DNA from 3 places in the Brevibacillus sp. FSL K6-2834 genome. Region 1 is predicted to be linked to each of the others. Evidence: predicted binding sites of a transcription regulator. Region 1 holds the regulator's gene; each other region holds the start of a gene.
What was found. Region 1 encodes LexA, which represses DNA repair genes until DNA is damaged. Its sites were predicted from a motif close to CGAACATATGTTCG; they were not measured.

Region 1 (5,813 bases):
GAACGTGTCCAGGTGAATTGGCGAACCGCCAAGAAATATGCGGATCGCGACGATTGGAATGAACCGGTATGCAAGCGAAAAGGCCGCCATCCGGTGTTGGGACCGTACTTAGAGATTATTGACACATGGCTGGAGGATGATGAGCGTCTTCCACGCAAGCAACGCCATACAGCCGTCCGCATGTTTCAGCGGTTACGGGATGAGTACGGCTTCCCTGGCGGGCAGCGAACGGTATCCGAATATGTCTCCAAACGGAAGAAAGCCATGGCAGCCGAACGAGCCGAACATTTTGAGCGTTTGGAGCATCCAGGCGGGGAAGCCCAGGCTGACTTTGGGACGGTGTACGTGGTCAAGTCGGGAGAACTGGTGGAGCGGAAAGTATTGACCCTGTCGTTTCCGTACAGCAATGCCGCCTTTGTGTTCCCGGTTCCGAAAGAAAACACGGAATGCTTTCTGGAGGCCTTAGGGCGGCTATTTCAGCAAATGGGAGGGGTTCCTCGCAAGATTTGGTTTGACAACTTGTCCGCTGCTGTTGTGTCCATCCAGCAAGGCGGAAAACGAGAGTGTACGGAAGCGTTTCGGCGTTTCTGCGCCCATTACCGCTTTGAGCCCCTGTTTTGCAATCCATACAGCGGCCATGAGAAAGGCCATGTGGAAAACAAAGTGGGGTATGGACGCCGGAACTGGTGTGTTCCGCCACCGGTTATCGATACGCCGGAACAACTGGAGACGTATTTGGCGGAAGCTGCCCGTGCGGATATGCAGCGCCCTCACTATGTGAAAAAGCAAACCATTGCCGAGTTGTGGAAGCAAGAAAAATGCAAGCTGCTGACGCTGCCGACGACACCGCTGGAGATTTTCCGGCTGGAGACGTGCCACCTGAACAAATACGCTGAGCTGTCGTTTGACGCGGCTCTCTTCCCGTTGCCGCAGTGTCGGGCCATGCAGCCGGTTTTGGTGAAAGTCAAGTGGGATGTGCTGGAGGTGTTAACGGCAGACGGGACATACACCCCGATTGTGACATTGCCTCGTCCCTATACGGAGAAAGTCATTCCAGTAGATTGGAAGGCGGTATTGAAGAGATATGAAAAACGCCCGCGGGCGGTGATGTATTCTTCCTTTACCAATATGATGCCTCAGGCGCTCCAAACGTTTTTGACGGTGGAAGACATGAATGCACGAAAAGCACGAATTCGCCTGCTCCATCGATTGCTCGACACCTATACGTTGAAGGAAATCGGGCAAGTACTGGGAGAATTGTCGCATCAGCAAGAGCATCTGGCTGTTGCCTTGGAGCATGCCCTTTACGCGATAAAACACCCTGTTTTCCGCCCGGAACCGTTTTCAGAGTCGCATACACCCCCTGCCCTTCACGGGCAGATACCCATACTGGATGAGTACGACCGGATCCTGGGGGTGAGGGTGGAATGAGAGAAGAGCTGGCAAAGGTGTGCAAAACTTTGCATTTGGCGCATGTGATGGAAACCTATGAACAGGTGCCGTTTGAAGATCGGGAGAGCTTCTTGCTGGGAGTCTTGCGGATGGAGATTCAACGGCGGGAGGAGACAAAGCTGAAGCGACTGATAAAGAAAGCCGCGTTTCCCCAACTGAAGACACTGGAAGATTACGCTTTTGAGGCAGTCACCTTACCGGAAACATGTACAAAGGAGGGATTGATCGACCTACGTTTTTTGGAGCGCAAGGAAAATGTGCTGATGCTGGGAAAAGTGGGCACGGGGAAGACCCATCTGGCAACAGCGCTTGGCGTAGAGGCGTGCCGAAGGGGATATGCCGTTCGATTCTTCCGTGTTCCCGATCTGGTTGCGCTCTTGCAGGAAAAACACGCGAATGGGGCACTGATGCGGTTTCAAAAAGAACTGGCAGACTGTGAGTTGTTGATTTTGGACGAGGTTGGGTTTGTTCCCTTTCACCAAACGGGGGCTGAGCTGTTGTTTCATGTTATCTCGGCCTGCTATGAGAGAAACAGTGTGATTGTGACGTCGAATTTGGAGTTTGGGCAGTGGAATACGGTGTTTGGAGATACGCGATTGACGGCAGCCCTTGTGGATCGCCTCGTCCACCACGCCCATATTCTGGCGTTTACCGGAGAAAGCTACCGACTGCGCCATGCTCTATCCAGCATGAAGTCTTCCTAAATTCTTTTGTATTGATGTTGGCAGTGTTCTGCATAAATTGGCCGCCAAACTCTGCATTTTTGAGTTGCAAAATACACCAGGCTTCCCGCTGCCGAGGGGTTCCTTTTTTCAGGTAGGAAGGGTCAAACCAATCTCGCTTCGTTTGAGAATGCATAGCCATTTTCTGTCCTTTCAGATTATCTTTCTTTTATTTGCAACTCTGCAGGGGAACAATGAGGGACGAGACCATCTATGTTCCGATTCGACGTTTGGCTTTACGACTCGCAGAAGAACCGAGTATATACAGGTTTCTGTCAAAATGTAGCGAGTCGATGGAAACGAAAACCGCACTTTATCGTATACCCTATACAGAAGGGAGTGTCAATGGATGGAGATCTTGTTGTGGATCGTGATAGCGGCCTTGTTTATCCTCAGTATTGCCGGAATCTTTTTGCCGGTCATTCCTGATACGATTTTATTGTGGGGCGGATTCTTGCTGTATCACTTTTTTATTGCTGATCCGGGTGCCGGACTTCCGGCCTCCTTCTGGTGGGGAATGGCGGTCTTAAGTGTTCTTCTCTACGGTGCGGATTTACTCACCAACATGTACTTTGTCAAGAAGTACGGGGGCTCCAAAGCGTCATCGTGGGCAGCTGCACTGGGGATTTTGCTCGGGGTGATTTTGTTCCCCCCATTTGGCATGCTGATCATGCCGTTCGTGCTGGTCGTTCTGGTGGAAATGCTGATCCAAAAGCAGCCGTTTGAACGGGCTGTTAAAGCGGGAGTGGGTTCGCTCATCGGTTTTTTGGGCAGTGTGGTCGTAAAAGTTGTTCTTCAGGTAGTGATGATCATCTGGTTCTTTGTCGCACTGTAAGTGGGATTCGTAGGAGAAGGACCGATCAAAGAATCGAAGGAAATGAAAAGAAGAGGCGTCCGCGAGGCAATCGCGAACGCCTTTTTTGCTGTCAGGGTGGAAAAGGAAAGCTTGTCGTAGTCGATTGCGTTTTTCAAAGAGTCCGCCATAAGGCATGGCTCATCCAAGCAACGAAATCTCTTATTCTAGTGAATCAAGCGGTACACGCCAATCACTTTCCCCAGAATCGTTACAGAATCCAGAATAATCGGCTCCAATGTCGCGTTTTCAGGCTGCAGCCGGAAATGGTTCTTTTCCTTGAAGAAACGCTTCACGGTTGCCTCGTCCTCTTCAGTCATGGCGACGACGATATCACCGTTATTGGCCACATTCTGCTGGCGAACGATCACGTAGTCTCCATCCAGGATGCCAGCCTCGATCATACTGTCTCCGGACACGCGCAGCATGTACACCTTGTCCGATGTCACGATGCTGTCAGGGAGTGGGAAGTAATCCTCCACCTGCTCGACAGCAGTGATCGGCTGACCCGCAGTCACCTTTCCGATCACCGGTACGCGTACAACAGATACGTCAAAGTCGTCTTGAAAGCGCTCCTCTTCTTTCAGCAGCTCAATCGCGCGGGGCTTGGTAGGATCGCGGCGGATGAGCCCCTTTTTTTCCAACCTGGCCAGATGGCCGTGAACAGTTGAACTGGATGCCAGACCGACAGCCTCCCCGATTTCACGGACAGATGGGGGATAACCCTTGTCCCTTACTTCTTTGCGGATGAAATCGATGATGGCTTGCTGTCTATTGGATAGCTTGGACATAGACCACACCTCTATCTTCTCGAACATGTTTTCTATATTATACCATGGGATCCTGCGTTCGACAAACATAAGTTCGTTTTTTTCTTGACATGAACAAGTGTTCGCATTATGATGAGAACAAGAAGATAGAACGTACGTTTGCAGGGGGATGAAATAATGAGTACAATGACCGTATCTAATCGCTTCGCCAAAGAAGAAAGAAAAACTGCTCGTTTTGGCATTACGCGTGGACAGGCCATTCTGTTTTTTGCCGCTTTCACTCTCTTTTTTTACACTTTGACAGAACTAGTGTTCGCTTCTGGGGATCATACGGTACAACAAGCTCAAATGATCCAACCAGTAAAGGAAATCGTCGTCCAACCGGGAGACAGCTTGTGGGAGCTGGCGGTCACCTACAAGAGTGACCCGAAAATGGATGTTCGCGATATGGTATATGCGATTCAAAAATTGAACAAGCTGGAAAGTGCCATTATTTATCCAGGCCAATCGATTCAAATTCCTGTCGGGAATTGACAAGCTGCAGCTTTCCCTTGCTTCGTTGCCGAGATGTGATATAATAGAGCGGCATTCATTGAAAGCGAGGGGAAACGGCTTTGGTATCAGACGCGGAAATCAAACGGATCAACGAGTTGGCCAAAAAATCTCGTGAAGCCGGGTTGACTGAAGAGGAAAAACAGGAACAGAAAAAACTGCGGCAAAAATACATTGATGCTGTGAAAATGTCGCTTCGCTCCAATCTCGAATCGATCCGCTACGTGGAAGACCTCGAGGATAACAACCCCAAACACTAAAACGCACCATTTGACATAAAAAGAAGACATCCATGCTTTTTGCCTGGATGTCTTTTTGTTCCATACAAAAAAGGAGAGAAGGGGGGATTGCCATGATGGCATGGCTGGCTGTTGCCGTAGGAGGAGCCGTCGGTTCATTGCTACGCTATGGTCTCGGTCTCGCAATGAACCAACCCGGATTGCCGGCTGGGACATGGCTGGCCAATGTCTCCGGTTCTTTTCTCATCGGACTGCTCTATGCGTGGGGAAAGGAAAAAGGATTGATGTCTTTGGAGATGTACCTTCTGTTTACAACCGGGCTGATGGGGGGATTTACTACGTTCTCTACCTTTTCGCTTGAGGTGGTAAGCTTCATCGGAGATGGGCAGATCGGCAGAGGGCTGTTCTATGCAGGCGCCAGTGTTTTGGCCGGCCTTCTTGCTTGCGGTTCAGGGATCTGGATCGGCAGACAAGTGTGGTAAACAGGCAAGATATAGCGGGATAAGACGGGCAGGCGTCAACGAGAACAAAAGAGAGCCAATCCGGAAGCAACATCAAATCAAAGAAGAGGGCATTGGAAGGCTACGAGGAAACAAAGAAGAGCCCGTGCCCGGAAACCATGTGGAAATAAAACCGGACTTCTCCTTGCGATGCTGAACCTGACAATTTGGAAAGGAGGATATAAATGACTGTACAGCACCCGGACTACGAGCATGAACAGAAGAGACTCGATGAAACACGCTCTATTATCCAAAAGGAAGTGGACACTCTTCGGAAAGAGGTTAAAGAGATTACGGACGATTATGTGAAACAGGTCGTCAACTACAAAAAAGGAAAAGAGCTTCGCTACCTTGAGGACCAAGGACTGGAAAAGCCGTATTTTGGGCGAGTGGACTTCCTGAAAGACGAGACATACGAGTTGGACAGCGTATACATAGGAAAGAGGGGCATCGTTCGGAGCGACACATTCGATTCAATTGTCGTTGACTGGCGTGCTCCCATTGCCAGTTTATATTACAGCGGCGAGAGCAAGGATGCGTACTTCCGCAGCGGCAGGGAGATTGTGCGAGGCGAAGTCCGCCTGAAGCGAAATTTTGCCATTGAGGACGGGAAGATTACAGGGATATACGATGGAGCGCTCAAAGAGACGATTCATCGCGAAGTTGGCCATCCGGATGAATTTTTGCAGGAAGGGTACATCGATGAGTTCCTGGCAGCCAACCTG
Region 2 (5,813 bases), 2.3 Mb from region 1:
TTTCATGCACGTTCACCGCCTCAGCTAACCGGAACACGCGTTTCCGATAGAATCGCCGATAGGATCCGGTCGATCGTAGCTCCCTCCAGCCGAGCCTCCGGTTTCAAAATAATCCGATGAGCAAATGTCACCGGCACCAGTTCTTTGATGTCATCCGGAATCACATAATCTCGCCCACGCACGAAAGCCAACGCCTGGACCGCACGGAAAAGGGCAAGTGACCCGCGTGGGCTGACGCCCAGGTACACCTGATGGTGTTCTCTCGTCCGCATGCACAAGCGTACCAAGTACTCCTGAACGCCTTCAGACACTCGGACAGTGGCGACCTGCTTTTGGATTTGAGACAGCTCTTCTGTTGTAACGACGGGCTCCAGGCTGTCGAGCGGGTTTTCCCCGGAGAACCTGTTTAACATCCGCACCTCTTCCTCCAAGGTCGGATAGCCAAGACGCAGCTGCATCAAAAAGCGGTCTAACTGCGCTTCCGGCAAAGGAAACGTACCCTCGTACTCCAAAGGGTTTTGGGTTGCCATTACAAAAAACGGGCTGTTTAATCGGTAGGTATTGCCGTCAACGGTAACGGAACGCTCCTCCATTGCCTCAAGCAGCGATGACTGTGTCTTTGGAGAGGTACGGTTGATCTCGTCAGCCAAAATGACATTGGCAAAGATCGGTCCGGGACGGAACTCGAATTCCATCGTTTTTTGATTGAAAATCGCTACGCCTGTTACATCTGTCGGCAGCAGGTCGGGAGTAAACTGGATTCGTTTAAATTCGCCGCCAATCGATCTCGCCAAAGACCGAACCAGCATGGTTTTACCGACTCCAGGGACATCTTCCAGCAAAACATGGCCATTTGCCAATATGGCTGCCACGCATAGTTCAATAATGGAGCGCTTTCCAATCAGTACTTTTTCAATATTAGCAATCAACTTTTCCACAGAGGGATGTGGATGATCGAGTTTAATCGAGTTCATGGATGACAACTCCTGTTCCAACGTATTCTACCTTTTCGGCAATCACGTGTAATAAGGGCCTTTTCATCAAATAGGAACGGCCGATGGTCGACTCTCTCTTCATTTTATCTGATACCTTCATCCAGTGGAGAGGAAACCTATTCCTAAAGTAAGATAATGCGCTTGAAGTTACAAGGAAAAAATCGTTAATATTTGTAAAATTGTGAAATGAACTATGAAAAAAAGGGTAGGATGCATTCCTACCCTGTTGTCGTAATCTACACATATGGCGTGCCCTGAGAGATTCGAACTCCCGACCTTTTGATTCGTAGTCAAACGCTCTATCCAGCTGAGCTAAGGGCACAAAATGGAGCGGACGACGGGGCTCGAACCCGCGACCTTCGCCTTGGCAAGGCGACGCTCTACCAATTGAGCTACGTCCGCATAATCGTGATTACATATAAAACGTATAAACAGTCTCAAGGTCACTATGGTGCGGGTGAAGGGACTTGAACCCCCACGGTCTCCCGCCAGAACCTAAATCTGGTCGAGGCCATCTGACAGATAAGAGTGTATCATGTCGAATGCTGATGGGTCAAGGGTTTTGTGCAAACTGTTTATGGTAAGGAAGGGCAAAAAATGAAACCTACTGTTCGATTTGGTCCCCAATTCGTCCCCGCGTCCCCAAGTGTCCGTCGGATTTCTTCTATATTAAATATGCATACAGCGGATTATTTGGATCGATATTGACAGCAAAGACCCGTCTCCGATTTAATGCAGTGACGGGTCTACAGCTTCTTATTTGTTGAGCCACTCCATATACGAAATCATCTGTCCGGGTTCAAGCCTTGATTCTTTGGTGTAAATTTTATCTGGGGGCCCTATCTGAGATGTCAAAAATACGAGTAAGTTGTCGAACTGTTGGTAATCACCGTTACCAACCGAAATTTTCAATATTTTTCGGTTGTAAGTAACAACGTACGTGGTCCCAGTACTCTCATCTACAAATTGTGCTATCGCTTCTGGTTTTTTAAAAACAACAATAATGGCTCCCATGATCCTACTTCTTACATCCATTGAATCTAATGAGGTAAGTACATTTGACACGTTGCTCTCCCCTTTATGGAATTACGTCAATGATTGCATCCATCTGAATCCACCGGCTCTCCTCATCGTTCACCAGTTTAACCCGCCGGCTGTTTTGATCCATCCACTTGATCACGCCCCACATGCTGTAGGTTTTGCCCAAGTCCTCTTTGACTGGCTGCCACCACGTGATGGTAATCGCGTAATCCTCGCGGGCGGAATCCCTTATGAGATACTGGAAACTCGCCAGCTCATCTTCCTCGAGTACTGGCATCTTTTCCAGCTTCTGTTCTTCCCGGTGCTGCAGGTACAGCTCGCGCTGCTCTGGCAGCACAAATCGGGATGCTGCAAACATATTGTCTATTTTGCTCGCCATGGATGATGGACTCCCCTTTCCCATGCTTCCAGCAGTTCGATTTTATCTGGCTGCATGCGGTCCCAATTGATATATTCTTCCCGCTTCAGGACTTCTAGCACCTCCATGATTCCGCCCCGGGATCTCCCGGTTTTGATGCACAGTTCATCTACCGTTGGTGTCCGGCGACGGCCGGCAGAATAGTTTGCAATTACCCGGAGTATCTTTCGCTCGATATCAGACAGCATGTCTGATCACCGCCGACTGGACAGCGAGGATTCTGTCGATAATAAACACTCGCGGCGCTTTTCGAGTGTAACAGTATGCTTTTAGCCTGGCGTCCGTAATTGTAAGCGGCCGTATGGTTCGCTGAGTCGTCTGGCCTGTGCTGTCTATGTAAATAATCTGGATATCTTGCTGCTGATTGACTGCTCGCAGCAGTTCTTTAACCATGGTGATCGCCCCCAAAATAAGAACATTTGTTTGTATTATATAAAAACAAATGTTCGGTATTCAAGAAAAAAATCATCCGCGCACAATCACCATATCGTTCGCGGATGGTACGAGTGAGATAAAAAATGCCCTCCACGATTTGGTCTTATCCCCGTCAAGTGGACAGTTCAAAACAAGCCCTTGCTTTACGCAGCCTCAGCTCGGTATTGAACTGGGCTGAGGCTGCGTAAACGAGCTTGAATCCGTTCGTGATTGTAAAAATGAATGTAACGTTCGATTGCTTTATTCACCTCTTCTTCGGTTCCGAAGGAATCCAAATATATACATTCTGTTTTGAGGTGGCTAAAAAAGCTTTCGATACAAGCGTTGTCCAGGCAGTTTCCTTTTCTCGACATACTTGGAGTTATGTTATACGCTTGTAATAGATTCTGATATGCTCTGGACGTGTACTGGCTTCCCTGATCGCTATGTAGCAGGACGCCATTCACGTCTCTTTTTTGTGTCGCTGCCTTCACAGTATCTAAGACGAGGGACAAATCATTCTGTTTGCTGACCTTATAGGCAATTACCTCATTATTGAAAAGGTCGTAAATGACAGACAGATACAGCCGTCTCCCGTTAAAAATGATATAGGTAATATCTGTAGCCCATTTTTCAGTAGGTCGTGACGCAGCAAACTCACGGTTCAACTTGTTTTCTGTTATCACGATTGGCTCTTGTAACTGCTAAACTAAATTCAACAGTATCCGCCAAATAGAAATGAACACTTTTTTCTTTCACTTGGTAACCCAGTTAAGCTATGATTACTTGTTCAACATAGCTTGGCTGGGGGATGGGAAAGGTGGAAAAATTACTGTTGTATCTTCAGGTTCATCAATTAAAAGAGCAAGGATTTAAGGTGGCAGCCATCGCAAGGAAATTGGATCTGTCGAGGAACACGGTCTATAAATATCTAGATATGACTTTTGAGGAGGCATCAGATTGGGTCAATTCCCTTGGTAACAGAAGCAAAAAGTTGAATCCCTACCGGGATAGGATTCTCAGTTGGTTACATGAACATCCAGATCTGTCTTCTTCTCAGGTCGAGGACTGGTTAAAGGAGAAATATCCTTCCATTAAGATTGGAGGAAGCACAGTTCGATCCTATGTTAGTGAGCTAAGGGAAATATACCATATTCCGAAAATTGTACATATTCGTGATCACGAAGCAGTGGACGAGTTGCCAATGGGCCAACAGGCTCAAGTGGATTGGGGAGAAGTCACGGTTAAAAATATGGAAAAAAAGGACGTGAGATTATACTTCATCACTTTTGTTCTCTCCCACTCCCGTTTCAAGTATGTAGAGTGGCAAAGCAGACCCTTTACCACAAGGGATGCAATCAGATGCCATGAAAACGCATTCGTATTTTTCGGAGGAATGCCAGAGGAATTGGTTTATGACCAAGATCACCTGATCACCGTAAGTGAAAATGCAGGAGACATTATCCTGACGAGTGAATTTCAGTCTTATAAGCAAGAACGTGGATTTCGCCTTTATTTATGCCGCAAGGCAGATCCGCAAAGTAAGGGCAAGATAGAAAACGTAGTGAAATTCGTGAAAAGAAACTTTGCCAAACACAGGGTTTTCTCCAATATCGATGCATGGAACGAACGGTCTCTGGCCTGGCTATCACGGACAGGCAATTACAATGTGCACCATACAACAAAAAAGAGACCGGTTGAAGTGCACGCCCTCGAAAAGCAACACTTGAAGCCAGTCTCTCCCCTGCTCTCTTTCGAGAGCAACCGTGGATCCAGTATAACAAGAACTGTCCATAAGGACAATGTGATTAAATATAAATCCAATCGGTACTCCCTTCCTTTAGGGACATACCGTCCAAGGGGAGAGAATCAAGTATTTATCGAGATTCATGAAGAGGAACTGATTGTCAGAGCAACTCCGCAAGGAGAAGTTCTTGCACGACATCAGCTTTGCCACGGAAAAGGAGAGCTTATAAAAAGTAGACAGCACTCACGTGATCGATCTAAAGGGATTCATGCTTATAAGGAGACCATTATCCGCCAATTTCACGATCAAGAAAAAGCAATGCTGTTTATTCATGAGATAAGCGTTCGGTATCCGAGGTATGTACGTGATCATTTGCAAATCGTTCAATATGCCATCACCCATTTCCAACCTGATATTGAGGAAGCCTTGGATGTATGTGTAAAAGACCATTTATGGAGTGCAAATGACCTCCGGGATGTTGCACAGCACCTTTCCCGACTAAAAGATACCAAGCCCTCCTCAGAACCTCGTTTCGATCAAGCAATACCAAGCAACTTCCGCAACCTCTCCGCATTACAAGCCACTTCACCAACGAGGGAAATGGATAAATATTTAAAAATACTAGGGGGCATTTGACGTTGAACAGCACCGTACAGACCATGCAAAATTACTTCCGCCATCTTCGGATGGCGGAGACAGCCAATGAACTGCCTGAATTCCTTCGTAAAGCTGAAAAATTCTCTTGGACCTATCAGGAATTTCTAGAAGAACTCTTAACCTATGAATTGAAACGGAGAGAAGCAAAAAATGCGGAGAGGAGATTGAAATGGGCCAAGTTTCCCTATCAAAAGACCTTGGATGAATTTCAGATCGATGAGCAAAAGTCAATCAGTTCCCGCCAAATCAAACAGTTGAAGGAACTGAATTGGCTAGAACAACAGTACAATCTGATCCTTCTTGGTCCTCCAGGAGTGGGCAAAACCCACATTGCAATTGGACTTGGGTTAGAAGCGATACAAAAGGGTTTTCAAGTTACCTTTTCAACCATGGGAGAGTTGATCCATCTATTGAAAACCCAAGAGTACCTCACAAAATCACAAACGCAGCTTAAAAGAATAAACGAATCCGATTTGGTCATTATTGATGATCTCATGTATATGGCAATGGATCAAAGGGAGGCAAACCTATTTTTCCACCT
Region 3 (5,813 bases), 1.8 Mb from region 1:
AGGCACGATCAGCAACTACGAAAACAACCACAGTTCACCGCCAAATGAGATGCTGGCGCAGTTGGCAGACATCCTTCAGGTCTCCACAGACTGGCTGCTTGGCCGCGTGGACGATGAGCTTGCTTCCTCCTCTGCTGCCGCGGTCCAGAGCCACAACCGATCATTGGAGGATTTGCTGCAGGAAAAAATCGACGACCCGGATGACTATTATTTTCTCGACGGTTATCTGGAAGCGTCCGAAGAAGAGAAAAAAGAGATTCGCCGATACTGGTATGATTTGAAAAAACAGATGCGGGTTCATCAGGTGAAAGAATCCCGCACTCCATCCCTGTATGCGATTACGGAAAAAATAAAAAGAGAAAAATAAAAATAGCCCCTCTTAAGAGAGGCCTGCAAAATACCTCTTTTGAGGTTTGCGGATCGGGTAACCCACACTATTTTTTACAAAAAAGGACTTTAACGAAAAATGCAGCCCATTCTCCTTTAAGAGGCGGGCTGCATTTTTTCTGCCAATTTTATCATCCGTTTTACATTTACGACGAAAGTCGTAAGTATTGCCTGTATTCGCATACGAAAGAGACCACGGTACTTGGCCTTGGTCATCCCATGATACCTTTTTAATTCAGCATTTTTGTGCTCAATAATCGATCTGCGACGAATACGTTCTTTGAACGTATCGCTGTTTTCAAACTCGATTTGCGCCTTGTAGGTTTCCGCCACGATCCGGATGGAGTAGGTCTTGCTCTTCGCTCCTGGTTTGAAACAGCCTTCCCTAAGTGGGCATGTCTTACATTTCTCCGTATCGAAGTAGAAAACGAGAGAACGACTTTTGCCACTCTTGCTTCCTTGGACAGCCTTTCGGATACTATGTTGTCCTGCCGGACAAATAACAAAGTCTGCATCCTTGTTGTACTCAAAACCTTCTTGCCTTAGCCCTCCGTTATGTACGATTGGGTTTAGTGGGACGACGGGTTGAATCTTCTTGGCTTTCATCTCGTCCAAGTTATCTTTACCCGAATATGCGGTGTCAGCAATCACTTCTTGTACTTCTATTCCTACGTCAAGCGATTGGTTCAAAAGTTGTTTGAATTGTTTTCCGTCATCCGTACTTCCTCCGGTGACCTCCACAGCCGTAATGATTTCTTCTTCGGTCATGGCAATATGCTCTTTGTAGCCAAAAAAGGATTTCGTATTACTCTTCCATCCAAAGCGTGCATCTGGATCAATGGCCGACATAATACCTTTATTGGCGAGGAGACGTTCGTCTTCCACGATGGCCTTGGCGATCTTGACCTTCTCCGAGATGGAACCCTCATGATCGGGTAACAAAGTCTCGACAGTCTCTCCAAGTTCCGCCAAGTAGTGAAGCATGATCTTCTCAGCATCCTCTTGATCTTTCTTCAACTCCGGTAACCGTGGGAGTTTCTTTTCGAGTTTTGGATGCTTTTTCACCACAACACGGAATAAGCGCTTCGCCGCATCCCGCAGTACTTCAAGCGGCTTTTGTTTTTGTGAAGCTGCCAGTGTATGGGTGGAATCCATGATGATCGTCTTTGACTTCACAAGTCCTTTTTCGATGCACTGACGTACAACTGATTTAAGCACCTCATCCACGGCTCCGGCCCCTAACCGATGATTACGAAAGCGGGATAATTGAGAGGGGTCAGGAAGGGGATCTTCTGGATTTAAACCTAAAAACCACTTATAAGCGAGGTTTACCTGCGTTTCCTGAATGATGCGTTCATCCGAAAGATTGTAGAGAACTTGTAAAAACAATAGACGAAACAGGAGTTCGGGTTCGTTAGCAGGTCTTCCGTAATGCTCACAATAAGAGGAACGAACCAACTCATGAATGAATGTGAAATCTACGATTTCATTGATTTTACGTAAAGGGTGATCCGCGGGAATTAGTTTATATAATTCGGCATGGAAGGATGCCGTGATTTGTTTAGAGGGCTGTAGCAATGGTTCCAACTCTTTCGTTTTCTTTTCATTGTACAACAAACCCAGTGTCGAAGGGGCATTGGGTTTCAGCCTGTTGAAAACCTACTGTTTCGGAGGAGAAGCATGTTTCCAGGCGGAGCGACTGGCGGAGTCCAGCCAAGCGGAACAGCGAGCCCGGGGAAACAGAAGCGCAATCTATGAGTAAACCCCGGAGCTGCGCGCCGTTTTGCGCTTCCCCCGGGATCGCTGTGGAGCGGACAGTTTCACATCCTTGCAGGACGTAGACCGGAGCGCAGATCGGAAACATGCTTCTCCCCACTACAGCTACATTCTCGATACTTAAAACCCCAGTACCTAAGGGCACTAGGGTTACGGTTTACAGATATTAGGTGGACTTTTGCAGGACTCTCTCTTAACAGGGGCATTCTTTCCGCCACAAAAACGAACAAACGTTCCCTAATCAAGGAGGTCGTCACTCATGTTCTCACTAGTCTCCGACGTCTTCGAGCCGCAGACCTGGCTAGAGTCGCGCGTCTATGATTTATTGGAGCTTCATGACATCAAGCAGCCGGAAGAGATTCACCTGACCGAGCTTTGTGCAGCGTACGGGATCGAGCTGTGGAACATCACCGGACGCAGTCGGGCGCATCCGCATCCCTATCTGCCCAACCGCTACGTGATCGCTGTAGACGAGCGCCTCCCTCTGCCTTCGAGACGGGAAAAAATCGCCCATGAGCTTGGACATCTGCTGCTGCATGAAGGAATCCAGCCGATAGGGAGCACATCGATGATCCATTGGCAGGAAGCGCAAGCGAATCACTTTGCCGAGCATCTGCTCATGCCGTTTCCGATGTTTGTGCCACTGCTGGAAAACTGCAACCGCTATGAGGCTCCCTTTTTGCTGGCCCGAATCTTTCGCGTTCCTCTCGCCCTGGCCCAAAAAAGATTCGACCGCTTGCTGGGCAGGCTTTACGCAAAAGGCCACCCCATCAATTGGTAATAAACCGATAAAAAGGAAAAAGGAGTTCGGAATGAAAAAAGTATTTTTGGCCGGAGACGCTTACAGCTCCCGCTTTTTTGACTTGTCTTTGGATGACGAAGAGCTTTCCTTGATGCCCTGGATTGCCGCAGCGAGCTATCATGTAGCCCGCTTTGCCTTGCTGATGCAGGACGACGGTCTTGCCGGACTCGGCATTTCCAGCGGAGATGCCCTGCTCATCTCTGATTTTTCCATGGAACCGATCACAGGCAGGCCCGTCCTCGTACGTCAAGAGGGACAGTATATCGTTCGTATTGCCAAAGACGTCAATCCGGTAGAATGCGTTTTTACCTGCACGAACGATCTTCCGCCTCTGATCCTGCCCTCCGAAAACATACGCATTACAGGGGTGGTTTCCGGGATCATCTCTGAGCCGGCGATACACCGCGGAATCGACAGGCAATGAGACGGCTGTCATTTCATTTTCGATCCAATCCGGCGACCGTCGATTTCATCCATTCCTTCAGCACAGCGGCGGTCTGCTGCCACTGGTCTCCCGGGGGAATTGCGGCGGGCTGGTCTCCTTTTTGGGCCCCATAGCTTCCGAATTGAGCATGATTGCCCCCGGGAATCTTCAAGTAGACCGTATTGTCAGGGAGATACTGACGGGCCATTTCATAGGCCGAGCTGTTCACCACACCGTCTCTTGATCCGATCAGAGACAGCACCGGAATGGTTTTTTCCTTCAAGCTCCCTTTTTGATCGGGATACGATGCCAGAAAAAAAGTCCCCAAGACACGCTCGGGATGACTGGCTGCATACCGTGAGGCCATCGTCCCGCCGAGTGAATGCCCGCCGATCACGAACGGTTCCTCCGGATAAGCCAGCAGCACATCATTCGCACGGTCAACCCCGGTAAAGGCAAGATTCAGCGGCATTTTCACAATAACGGTCCGATGGCCGGACATAGCCATCAGCCTGGCAAGAGGCGCATAGCTCTCCGGACCGACCAATCCGCCCGGATACAGGATGATCCCGGGAGGAATATTTTCACCGCCTTCAAAGACGATCAGCCCCCCTCGTTCAGTTACGTTGACGCCATCCCCGTCACGCATAGCCTGCATCGCGGCATCATCCGGCTGATACGGATCGAGATACCAGGCGGCAATCGCTACCAGCACAGCCACGGCCACAAATACATAGATCAAGTAGCGGATAAAGTTTTTCCTCATCACTGTTCCCCCCTCTCGCATTGACTCATTTTTCCTATCAGTAGTATGCACTTTCATTGAAATCGTTTTCTCGATTTTTATTGACAATGAGATTCGACTATTTTTATAATGAATTCAGAGAATACGAAATAGGAACACTGTTCCTTATTATGGAACAATCAGGAGGTGGAGAAAGATCAAGACTCCAAGAGATACCTCTTCGGTTCAATCCGTCGATAGAGCTCTGCACATTTTAAACCTGCTCAAGGAAAATGTGGACGGCTTGGGTATTACTGAATTATCCAACCGGATGGAACTCGCGAAAAGCACTGTACACCGCTTGCTCTCTTCCCTGAAAAACCAGGGATTCGTCAGACAAGACCCGCTTAGCGAGCGTTATCTTCTCGGTCTGAAGCTGATTGAACTGGGGTCGATCGTATCACAATCATTGGAAATACGAAAAATTGCCAACCCGATCATGAGCCGGCTGGTGCAGGAAACGGGCGAAACCTCCCATTTGGTCGTGCTGGAGGATGGAGAAGTGGTCTATATTGAAAAAATTGAAAGCCCTTACACCATCCGCATGTATTCGCTGATCGGCAAACGTGCCCCCGTTCATTGCACGGGTGTCGGAAAAGCGATCATTGCCCATATTCCGGAGAGTGACGTCAGAAAAATCGTCGAGCAGAAGGGTCTGAAGAAGTTTACCGAAAACACGATCACCACGATCGATGATCTGTTCGCGAATCTCCAGGAAATCCGAGAAAAAGGCTACTCGCTTGACAAAGAAGAGCATGAGCCCGGCATATACTGTGTCGCAGCTCCCATTCTCAACCACAATGGCGAGTCCGTCGCCGGTCTCAGCGTATCCGGCCCAACGATGCGCATGGATGAAGAGAAAGTGAAGTTTTGCATGGATCGCGTCGTCTTTTACGCTCGTGAAATCTCCAAACACCTTGGATTCCGAGGGTAATTTTTTTCACAGTATTTAGGAACAATGTTCCTCATTAAGGAACAAATGACTTATAAACAAATTGTCTACGCACTGCCCATGTACTGCTTTCAAAGGAACACTATGAACACATTCCTTAATTATTGGAGGATGACATCATGAAATTGAAAAGCATTTTCTCTGGTCTCGCCGCTACCGCTCTTATCGCATCTCTCGTCGGATGCGGTTCTGGCAACTCCTCTGCTCCCTCTGGCGATCAAGCAGCAGGAGAGGCAGAAGCGTATCCGAAAAAGCAAATCGAACTGATCGTTCCTTACGCAGCCGGCGGCGGAACCGATGCAGTCGCCCGGGCATTTGCGGACTCTGCGAACAAAGTTCTGCCCCAATCCATCGGCGTCGTGAACAAGACAGGCGGCGGCGGTGCCGTAGGCATGAGCGAGGGAGCCAAGGCAAAGCCGGACGGCTACAAGCTGACGCTGGTCACAGTGGAAATGACAACGCTTCCTCCACTCGGTTTGGCCACCTTCAAGCCGGATGACTTCAAACCGGTTGCCCGCCTGAATGCGGACCCGGCAGCCATTACGGTCAGTGCAGACGCTCCTTGGAACACGATCGAGGAATTTGTCGCCTACGCCAAGGAAAACCCGGGCAAGGTGCGTATCGGAAACTCCGGTACAGGCGCGATCTGGCATCTGGCTGCAACCGCGCTGGAACAGAAAATTGATAC

Region 2: NST96_RS04300 (WYL domain-containing protein) is a predicted target of LexA. The motif match lies at 2,890-2,903, and genes of this name have one in related genera.
Region 3: NST96_RS06775 (ImmA/IrrE family metallo-endopeptidase) is a predicted target of LexA. The motif match lies at 2,387-2,400, and genes of this name have one in related genera.

What each region holds. Positions count from the first base shown of each region.
Region 1 covers NZ_CP151945.1:3,090,668-3,096,480, reverse strand. Annotated here, with positions in the region: gene istA (IS21 family transposase) at 1-1,431, shown strand, start outside; gene istB (IS21-like element helper ATPase IstB) at 1,428-2,156, shown strand; gene NST96_RS15370 (DUF456 family protein) at 2,524-3,009, shown strand; gene lexA (transcriptional repressor LexA) at 3,195-3,818, opposite strand; gene NST96_RS15360 (LysM peptidoglycan-binding domain-containing protein) at 3,975-4,331, shown strand; gene NST96_RS15355 (DUF896 domain-containing protein) at 4,412-4,609, shown strand; gene crcB (fluoride efflux transporter CrcB) at 4,702-5,070, shown strand; gene NST96_RS15345 (UvrD-helicase domain-containing protein) at 5,274-5,813, shown strand, end outside.
Region 2 covers NZ_CP151945.1:820,043-825,855, reverse strand. Annotated here, with positions in the region: gene NST96_RS04335 (DUF58 domain-containing protein) at 1-6, opposite strand, end outside; gene NST96_RS04330 (MoxR family ATPase) at 21-974, opposite strand; tRNA gene NST96_RS04325 (tRNA-Arg) at 1,241-1,317, opposite strand; tRNA gene NST96_RS04320 (tRNA-Gly) at 1,322-1,397, opposite strand; gene NST96_RS04315 (hypothetical protein) at 1,752-2,060, opposite strand; gene NST96_RS04310 (YolD-like family protein) at 2,074-2,415, opposite strand; gene NST96_RS04305 (hypothetical protein) at 2,400-2,642, opposite strand; gene NST96_RS04300 (WYL domain-containing protein) at 2,632-2,847, opposite strand; gene NST96_RS04295 (IS3 family transposase) at 3,033-3,554, opposite strand; gene istA (IS21 family transposase) at 3,701-5,251, shown strand; gene istB (IS21-like element helper ATPase IstB) at 5,254-5,813, shown strand, end outside.
Region 3 covers NZ_CP151945.1:1,336,723-1,342,535, reverse strand. Annotated here, with positions in the region: gene NST96_RS06785 (helix-turn-helix transcriptional regulator) at 1-367, shown strand, start outside; gene NST96_RS06780 (IS1182 family transposase) at 484-1,944, opposite strand; gene NST96_RS06775 (ImmA/IrrE family metallo-endopeptidase) at 2,423-2,944, shown strand; gene NST96_RS06770 (hypothetical protein) at 2,976-3,389, shown strand; gene NST96_RS06765 (alpha/beta fold hydrolase) at 3,403-4,155, opposite strand; gene NST96_RS06760 (IclR family transcriptional regulator) at 4,313-5,107, shown strand; gene NST96_RS06755 (tripartite tricarboxylate transporter substrate binding protein) at 5,245-5,813, shown strand, end outside.